One region of the Candidatus Thiodiazotropha sp. AKIB8 genome, then DNA from elsewhere that is predicted to be linked to it. Evidence: predicted binding sites of a transcription regulator. Region 1 holds the regulator's gene; each other region holds the start of a gene.
The links. The regulator sigma-54, encoded in region 1, starts transcription at its own class of promoters, with help from an activator protein. The targets are predictions, from matches to a motif close to TGGCANGNTNCNTGCTT.
Positions count from the first base shown of each region.

Region 1 (3,281 bases):
ATGGGTATTGGTTATCTGGCCCAGGAGCCCTCTGTTTTCAGGCGGCTCAATACTGCGCAGAATATATTGGCGATACTTGAAAATCGAAAGGATCTGGACGCGCAAGCAAGAAGAGCGCATTGTGACCGGCTTTTGGAAGAGTTCGGTATCGAACATTTGAGAGAGAGTATGGCTATGAGCCTCTCAGGTGGAGAGCGACGCCGCCTGGAGATTGCCCGTGCGCTTTCAATGGAGCCCGCATTCATTTTATTGGATGAGCCATTTGCAGGTGTCGACCCAATTGCGGTTATCGATATTAAAAGAATCATTCAACATCTTAGAGAATTAAAGATTGGGGTGTTGATTACCGACCATAATGTTAGAGAGACTCTTGATATTTGTGATAGAGCCTACATCATTAATACTGGTAAGGTATTGGCGGAAGGAACCACCGAGGAGATCCTCGATAACCAGGAGGTACGTAGTGTTTATCTGGGCGAAAATTTTACTATGTAAGGCTATGTTTATGTTTTTTCATGGATTATGTGATTTAAGAGTAGAGATGATGACTACTCGTCAGCTGACAAAATGAAGGTTAAAGTATGAGGCAGAATTATATTCAAACGAAACAAATACCAAGAATTATTCCGTGAACGGCATTTATTAGCTAGAATGAATATAAAGACATACAAATAACATACCAGGTTTAAAGATATCTCTGCTATGAAGCAGGCTCTACAGCTCCGGCTCGGACAACATTTAACAATGACACCTCAGTTGCAGCAGGCAATACGCCTGTTGCAATTGTCTGCGCTCGACCTGAGTCAGGAGGTGCAGGAGGTTCTTGAAACAAACCCCATGCTGGAGGGTGAAGAGGAGTTTAGTCAGCAGACTCAAAAAGAAGAAGCTAGTCAAGAGAGCTCTGATCAGAGTTCAGACAATAAAGAGTCTTTGAGCTCCAACGATATCAACAACGAGCGGGAAATTCAGACCGACAGTAGCCAGATCACAGAAGACCTGCCCGTTGATAGTGAATGGGCTGACGTATACGACAGTTATCTTCCCCCATCGAGCAGTGGTAGTGAATCTGCAGACAATGACTATCTGGTTCAGCGCAGTGGCGCGATCACTTTGCATGACCACCTGGTCTGGCAGATGACACTGACCCCATTCACTGAGCAGGATGTTCTGATTGCCACTAACCTCATCGACAGTATTGATGAGGATGGATATTTCAAAGGTGATCTCCAGGAGATCCTGGTTTCCCTGAATGATGAGGAGATGACTCTGGAGGATGTAGAGGCAGTACTTCATCGTATCCAGGCTTTCGACCCTCCGGGGGTTGGTGCTCAGGGTGCTCAGGACTGCCTTCTAATTCAACTTCGGCAACTTCCTGAAAAAACACCCTATTTGGATTTGGCGATCAGACTCTGTCGCGACCATTTCAACTTGCTCTCTGCGCAGGATCAGAATCAGATCATGCGACGAATGAAGGTTGATCAGGACGACCTGATGGCTATCATGCAGTTGATCAGGACGCTCAATCCTCACCCTGGCACAGCGATCGCCAAAAGCGAGCCTCAGTATGTGATTCCTGATGTATTCGTCAGCAAGCGCAATAATCGCTGGGTTGTGGAGCTAAATGGTGAGGTTACGCCTAAACTAAGGGTAAACAACGACTATGCCAGTCTGATCAAGCGTGCGGATCAGAGTGATGACAATACTTTCCTGAAAAACCACCTGCAGGAAGCGCGTTGGTTCATCAAAAGCCTGATGAGTCGAAATGAGACTATTCTGCGTGTGGCGAGTAAGATTGTTGAATATCAGCGGGGCTTTTTTGAACATGGCGAAGAGGCTATGAAGCCACTGGTTTTACGGGATATCGCTGAGGCTCTGGAGATGCACGAGTCGACCATATCCAGGGTGACAACCCAGAAGTATATGCATACCCCCAGGGGTACGCTGGAGTTTAAATATTTCTTCTCCAGCCATGTGAACACAAGTGCAGGGGGTGAGTGCTCCTCCACTGCTATACGTGCGCTGATAAAAAAATTGATTGCTGCAGAGAATACAAACAAACCTCTCAGCGATAACAAAATCGCCGCCATATTGTCGGAACAGGGTATAAAAGTGGCCCGCCGAACGGTGGCAAAATACCGCGAGTCGATGAGTATCCCACCATCGAACGAGCGTAAGCGACTGATGTAGGTGAAGTGAATTATCGGAGTGGCTATCATATCATGCTTGATATGCTTACTGAACCGGAGCGGTTTCAGATAAAAGTGGATTCATGAATGAGTTGCTGTAAAAATGCCCCGGCGTTACTTCACCGCCTCAGTTAGAGTGATGAGCCAACTCATCTAAGACAGGAGAAAATTATGCAGATAAGCGTTACCGGTCATCATGTGGAAGTTACCGATGCCTTGAAAAGCTATGTAGATAATAAGTTCGAACGTCTTGAGAGGCATTTTGATAATGTAATCAATGTACATGTCATCTTGAGCGTAGAGAAGCTGAGGCAAAAGGCAGAGGCCACCATGCAAGTGAACGGTGCCAGCGTATTCGCTGATGCAGTACAGGAAGATATGTATGCGGCCATTGATGGGCTTACCGATAAGCTGGATAGGCAAGTCATAAAGCATAAAGAAAAGATGCAGAGTCACCGTGCCGGTAGTGGCGCGAAGTACGCTGTAAGTAGCAGTAGTTCAGAATAGATAAAACTGGCGAGGTCTCCATGTTTCCCGACGGATTTCTGCTTGAGGAACGGATCGGCTGCAGTGTGGAGGCAGCCAGTAAAAAACGTGTCCTGGAGCAGCTTGGCCAAAGATTGGCCAATTCTGCTCCTGGTCTCACACAGGATACTGTGTTTGATGCATTGCTTGAGCGTGAACGTTTAGGCAGCACCGGACTGGGCAAAGGAATAGCGCTACCCCATGCGCGAATGTCACAGATAACACAATCCACCGCAGCATTTATTCAGCTGCCTTCAGGGGTCGATTTTGATGCGATCGACAGCCAACCGGTGGATCTTGCCTTTGCCATGCTGGTTCCTGAGGAGGCAACTGAAGCCCATCTGCAACTACTGGCAAAATTGGCCAGGATGTTTGATGACCCTCCATTCTGCTCGGCACTGCGTGAAGCGGAAACAACGCAGCAACTGTTTCAGTTAATCCGGCAGCGAGAAGCGGCGATAACGTCAGTTTAATGCCCACCAACTACACCATTCGCGATCTTTTCGACGAATTTGCCAGCGAACTTTCACTGAGCTGGAATGGTGATGGTGATGAAAAAACAATAGAGTT
Region 1 is NZ_JBSYOO010000016.1:22,323-25,603, reverse strand. It holds gene lptB (LPS export ABC transporter ATP-binding protein) at 1-495, shown strand, start outside; gene AC4IFB_RS03020 (RNA polymerase factor sigma-54) at 703-2,187, shown strand; gene hpf (ribosome hibernation-promoting factor, HPF/YfiA family) at 2,358-2,693, shown strand; gene ptsN (PTS IIA-like nitrogen regulatory protein PtsN) at 2,714-3,184, shown strand; gene hprK (HPr(Ser) kinase/phosphatase) at 3,184-3,281, shown strand, end outside.

Region 2 (3,281 bases), on a different contig from region 1:
CAGAGAATGGGATACCTAAACTACCTGCGGCTGCGCTGGCCTTTTCATGGGCGTCAGTAATGACCTGTTCCAATACAGCCTGATTCAAACCAAACAGCTCATCGCCTTGGGCTAGTGCACTATCATCTGGTTTGATACCGTTTGCGACGAGTTGACATGAGAGGTTCACCAGTTTGACCAGCTGTGAACTGTCAAGAATGTTTTCAGCCGGTTCACACTGAAAACGAAGCGCATCAGAAAGAAAACCCTCAAGCTGCCATCGATCGACCATCTCTGATCCAATCAGCGGAAAGGTCGCCCCGTAACTCTTCTCTTCTGCCTGTAGCAGCGCTTGGATTTCCTGGTTTGTATCGATCAGTTTCAGATATCCCTGATGATCTGATTGCAACAGTGCAAGTTGTCCAAGACGATGAAGCAGACCGGCCAGGTAAGCCTCTTCTAATGTTGCGTAGGCAGTGAGTTCAGCCAGGGAGCGGGCAACATAGGCGCAGACCAGTGATCTTGACCAGATCAGATCTAGACTTTGACCAATCTGTTTACTGAGGTTGGAAAAGTATTGCTGAACCGCACTGTTGATAGCGATGGTTCTGACACTGTTGATGCCCAGCACTACCAGCATCTGTTGAAGCGTAGTGAACTCGTTCCATTGTCGATAAAAAGGTGAATTTGCTGCTGACATTACTTGGGATGTGATACTGGCATCCTTCTGAATGATCTCTGCCAATGATTCGAAACTCACATCGGGGTTATTGCAGCTATCAATCAACGCTATCAGTATCGCTGGCGGGGAAGGCAGATCGCAAAATTTGCCTGCAGTTGTTTTGTTTTGCTGTTGAGTTTCCACGTAAATCCCAAGTTTATTATAGAGTTATACCTGGATGTTGTTGTAATTAATAGCACTAATCCTTCATTTGTAAAAGCGTTTTCACTATGTCTGCATGTCTTGCAGGTAGGGCATGCTTGAATAATAGTATTTTTATTACTATTGGATGGCATATTCGGCCAGGTCAATAATGTTATTAACAACCGAGGTGAGTGTGGCATCACCTGTTCAGTTGGCGTTGAAAGTAATATTTTCAAAGATCCAGGCAACAAGCTTGATGTCGGAAAATCGCCTGATTGGGTCCGTATGAGGAGTCAATTATTTGTCTTTTTCTTTTTAGCAATTTATAACTTATTGAAAATAATTGATAAAAACAGGTCAACCAGGGTGGCACTTTAATTGCATTCGTTGATGAGTAGTCTCATTGAGGAATGACAACATGGCAAACGAACAGGAATCTGAAGAGCTCGACCTGGGTGAAGAGAAGAGCGGAAAATCCAAGCTCATCATTATTATCGCTATTGTAGCGGTTGTGCTGATCGGCGGTGGTGTAGCTGCATTTTTTCTACTCAGCGGAGATGAGGAAGCTGAAGCTGAAGAAGCAACAGCTGAAGAGCAGGTGGAAGAGGTGAAGGGGCCAGCTCAATATCTCGATTTCAAACCGCCATTTGTAGTCAATATGCCTGGCAAACCAAGCCTGTTGCAGATCGGTGTCAGCATACGGGTCTACTCTGAGCCCATGGCAGAGTTCATCCGCCACAATGATCCCATGATTCGTCATCATCTACTCAATCTTCTATCAGCTAAAGATGCGAAATCCCTGAAAACACGTGAAGCCAAAGATGCCTTGCAGGATGAGATGCTGCAGGCACTGAATCAGGTGGTGAAGGAGTTGGAAGGGCCGGGTGAAGTGGATGGGATCTTTTTTACCAGTTTCGTGATGCAGTAATCCAAACATATAGGAATTAGAGATGAGTGCCAGCGACCTGCTATCACAAGAAGAGATCGATGCCCTGTTACATGGTGTCGATAGTGGGGATGTCGCCACAGAATCAGAAGTTTCGGATGAGGGTGGTACCGTCTCATATGATTTTACCAGTCAAGACCGAATTGTACGGGGGCGGCTACCAACTCTGGAGATGATTAACGAACGATTCGCAAGATTGTTTCGCACCAGTCTCTTCAATATGTTGAGACGAACAGCGGATCTGTCAGTTTCTGGCATCCAGATGCAGAAATTCTCTGAGTTTGTCCACAGTCTTTTTGTACCAACCAGCCTGAATATGATCCGTATGCCGCCAATGCGTGGGAAGGGGTTATTCGTATTTGATCCAAAACTGGTATTCAGCGTTGTTGATAACTACTTCGGTGGTACCGGTCGTTTCCATACCAAGATTGAAGGTCGTGATTTTACGCCCACAGAGAATCGGGTTGTTCAGTTATTGCTGAACAGCGCCTTTGAAGATATGAAGAGTGCCTGGAAGCCTGTATTCAATGTCGACTTCGAATACAGCGGGTCTGAAGTCAATCCACAATTTGCAAACATCGTCAGTCCATCAGAAGTAGTAGTAGTGACCTCTTTTCATGTGGATCTGGAAAATGGGGGAGGTGATTTCCATATCTGCTTGCCCTATTCAATGCTTGAACCCATCCGCGAATTACTGGATGCCGGCGTTCAAAGTGATCGGGGTGAAAGAGACGAGCGTTGGGAGCGGTCACTTAAAGAAGAGATTTTGGCTGCAAAAGTAGAATTGTGCAGCAATCTGACCGAGGTGCAAATGAGTCTGAAAGATCTGGCAGGATTGAAAGCTGGTGATGTGATTCCGATCGACATGCCGGAAGAGGTAGAGGTTGAAGCAGCTGATGTTCCCGTATTTAAAGCCAAGTTAGGTGTTTCTGATGGAAACTATGCCTTAAAGATCAGTGAATGGCTTATAAATAATCAGCGCAAAGGTTTGCACGATTATCTTGAAATAGAGAACAAGGCCTGAGCAATCTGTCGGAGTCATCTCCGGGAGCTTGTTGTAGCTTGATTGTTATCGATGGCCAAGGGTAAATCCCCTAAGAGGGTATGAAGATGAGTGATGAGAAAAGTGTTGATCCTAATGAAGCGTTAGCTGATGAATGGGCAGCAGCGCTTGAAGATCAAGCGGATGATGAACAACCGACAGATACTGCAGCAGCCAGCTTTGATGAGCTGACAGATGAATCTGCATCAGTAAACAGTGTCAACATGGATGCCATTTTGGATGTGCCAGTGACTATCTCGATGGAGATTGGACGCACTAGAATTAATATCCGAAATTTATTGCAGCTAAATCAAGGTTCAGTAGTTGAACTTGATCGGCTGGCAGGTGAACCGATGGATGTTCTGGTTAATGGCACCCTGATTGCACAAGGTGAAGTTGTGGTGGTAAATGAGAAATTCGGCTTACGTTTGACCGATATCATCAGTCCA
Region 2 is NZ_JBSYOO010000042.1:70,046-73,326, forward strand. It holds gene AC4IFB_RS15075 (HDOD domain-containing protein) at 1-844, opposite strand, end outside; gene AC4IFB_RS15080 (flagellar basal body-associated FliL family protein) at 1,263-1,772, shown strand; gene fliM (flagellar motor switch protein FliM) at 1,795-2,814, shown strand; gene fliN (flagellar motor switch protein FliN) at 2,901-3,281, shown strand, end outside.
Region 2: the regulator sigma-54 is predicted to act here: its motif matches at 1,212-1,228, upstream of AC4IFB_RS15080 (flagellar basal body-associated FliL family protein).

Region 3 (3,281 bases), on a different contig from region 1:
GAAATCATTGGCTGCGGAGAGGTCGAATCCCAGATTGACATCCTTATTATTGGCAATAGGCATAAAACCGGGAACATTGAACTGCATCGCCTGACCAAACAGCACAGGATTGGTCATACTGGTGCTGGAACTTTTGGCGGTTGTTGTTGAAGCGGACTTGTTTGCCTGAGTGCTCTCAACCAGTTGTACGGTAAGCAGATCCCCTACCCGGCGAGCACGCCTGTCTTCGAACCAGGCCTGTTCATAGCCTGACTGGTAGATCGCCCCGTTACCGGTGGGTGCCTGTGGCGGTACAACAGGTCGGATCGGTGCATAAGCGGCATCTCTGACCGGGTTGCTGTTCTGGCAACCGACCATAACCAACATCAGTAGAACCAGCCAAGATATTTTATGCAGTCTGCCCATCAGCCTGGTATCCCGTTAAAGTTGCTGATTGACGTAGGAGAGCATTTCGTCAGTGGTGGAGATAGCCTTGGAGTTCATCTCGTAGGCCCGCTGTGTCTCGATCATATTCACCAGCTCTTCCACAACATTCACATTCGAGCTCTCTAACGCCCCCTGAATCAAAGTACCGGTACTGTCACTACCAGGTATCGCAGTGTTAACCCCACCACTGGCATTGGTCTCTCGAAAGAGGTTATCGCCAATAGGCTCAAGTCCCTGGGGATTAACAAAGTAACCCAACTCGATCTGTCCAATCTGGGTCGGTGTGCTGTTACCGGAAACCAGAGCCGAGACCACACCATCTGAACCAACAGTCAAACTGGTGGCATTGCTCGGTACAGTCATTGCGGGCTGAAGCTCATAGCCGTTGGGGGTAACGATATTTCCGTCTGCTGTCAGACTGAATGTACCATCCCGGCTATAGACCACATTCCCGTCCGGATGCAGCACCTGAAAATAGCCTTTACCTTGAATCGCCACATCCAAAGAGTTACCGGTCTGAACGATGTTGCCCTGACTGTGCTCTTTTTGTGATGCGACAACTCGTACCCCGGTACCTACCATCAGACCGGATGGCAACTCAGTATTCTCGGATGATTGAGCACCCACCTGTCTCAGGTTCTGATAAATCAGATCGTTGAAGACAGCCCGGTCACGTTTGAAGCCGGTAGTGTTGACGTTAGCGAGGTTGTTGGAGATAACAGACATATTGGTCTGTTGTGCATCCAATCCGGTTTTAGCGATCCAGAGTGCCGGGTACATAGTCTCTTCCTCGTAGCAATATAATCATCTATTCAATAGTTAAGCTGCAATTTACCTGCCAACATCAACTCATGTTCATCAGACTGGCAGAAGCGTTATCCATCTCTTCCGCCGTCTTCATCATCTTCACCTGCATTTCGAATTTTCGCGAAAGCTCAATCATATTCACCAGGGCATCTGCGACGATCACATTACTGCTCTCAATGTGCCCAGAGACCAGCTGTGTCGCGGCATCAGCGTCTGCCTCACCACCCTCTTGCAGATGCAGCAGACCATCTTCACCCTTATAAAGCGCATCCCCCGGAGGATTGACCATCTTGATACGATCAACTATGGCCAATGCCTCGGGAGTTGAGCCTTCGGGAAGAATGGTGATAGTACCGTCCGGCGCAATCTCCAGACGCTCAAAAGGCGGCAAGGCAAGCGGTCCACTGTTGCCGATCACCGGCAAACCCTGGCCGTTGGTGACCAGGCCGTTGGCATCGACTTTCAGATCACCCCGGCGGCTATAGGCCTCAGAGCCATCCGCTGCCTGAACTGCGAAATAACCCTTGCCATTAACGGCCACATCCAGCGGATTACCCGTTGAGTGCAGACTGCCCTTGTCAAAATTGATGTCCGGACGCTCGTCCAGGGCATAGACCCGAGTGGGATAACCGGCGCCAAACACAGGCATACTGCGGAATTGGTTGAGATCTTCCATAAATCCTGGCGTGTTCACATTGGCCAGGTTATTGGAGTTACTCGCCTGGGCCATCAATGTCTCTTTTGCTCCGCTCATGGCGACGTATAGCATGCGATCCATGGGTTGGCTCCTCTCTTAAAATCGTCACTTACTTGTCTATGACAGTAACAATGCAATAAGCGAACCAATCAGTGATAATGGAGACATTATCGATTAAGCGGCAAAACAATGGCTAAAAGTACAAATAACCAGAAACCCTCTGAAGAGACCAAGAACGAGGCCATGCAGATCGCCCGAGCCACCCAGCGTCCCGGTCAAACCAAGGAGCAGACCAAGCTGATTGCCAGCGGCATACAAAAAGGTATTGATCAGTATAAAAAGCAGCACAAAGCCAAGCTGCGGGAGATGGATAAGCGAAAGAAAAAAGAGCAGAAAAGCAATCAGGCTCCAGAGAATCAATCAGAACAGCCAGTGACACCAATAACAGAGCAGAAACCGGTCAACTGGCTCCCTTGGATATTACTGATACTCTCCTGGATTGGTTTTGGCATCTATCTCACCCTTTTTTCGAAATAACAAAGCTACCCTCATGTTACCAACCAGACCAAAATATCACCCACAGGTAGGGTGGGGCCATGCCCCACCAAAAAAGGTTAATTAATCTGGATCCCGAATGAAACAGAGACAATTTCATACCACTGCTATAAAGATGCAACCTCACCACCGTTAAAAGTATTAACGCCTCCAACTATGGTGAATAGCAGATCAACCTGCGACCGCCCTACAGATTCATTCTGAGTATAGTCAACAGCACTATTGCCTAGCTGCTCATCAACTGGTTTCGATCAAGTTGGGCATGGTGCGGCAGGGCCGCACCCTACATCGCTTGTGTGGTGTAACGTATAAACTGTACCAATCAGAGGATTTCAGCCTGCCGGTTGCTTCAGCTTCCACTCGGCAGACCGTTCCATTTACCCCGCTTGAACCATCGCATTGATCACATCATTCCAGGCCAAAGCAAGATTGGTACGGTTATAGCCACCCCCACCCAATGCAATAAAACGGCCTTCACATAGTTCGTTGGCAACTTCGCATAATCTTTTCGCAGCATAAGCATGAGCCGCTGGTGTAAAAGCCATATGGGTGATGGGATCACCCTCAATACTGTCTGCACCTGCCTGGAGGATGATCAACTCAGGTCTACCCTTACGCACAAAATCCTCAACTGCAGGCCAGACTTTGTAGAACAGGTCGTCATCGGCAAATGGTGGCATCGGGATATTGAGTTTGCTACCTTTTGCCTTGCCCTTCCCCGTCTCTTCAACTGCACCAGTGCCTGGATAAAGAAAGCGACCATCTTCATGGATATCGGCATAGATCAGATCCGGGT
Region 3 is NZ_JBSYOO010000009.1:20,006-23,286, reverse strand. It holds gene flgH (flagellar basal body L-ring protein FlgH) at 1-405, opposite strand, end outside; gene flgG (flagellar basal-body rod protein FlgG) at 421-1,206, opposite strand; gene AC4IFB_RS01405 (flagellar basal body rod protein FlgF) at 1,271-2,011, opposite strand; gene AC4IFB_RS01400 (DUF2956 domain-containing protein) at 2,120-2,467, shown strand; gene AC4IFB_RS01395 (acetoin utilization protein AcuC) at 2,863-3,281, opposite strand, start outside.
Region 3: the regulator sigma-54 is predicted to act here: its motif matches at 2,062-2,078, upstream of AC4IFB_RS01405 (flagellar basal body rod protein FlgF).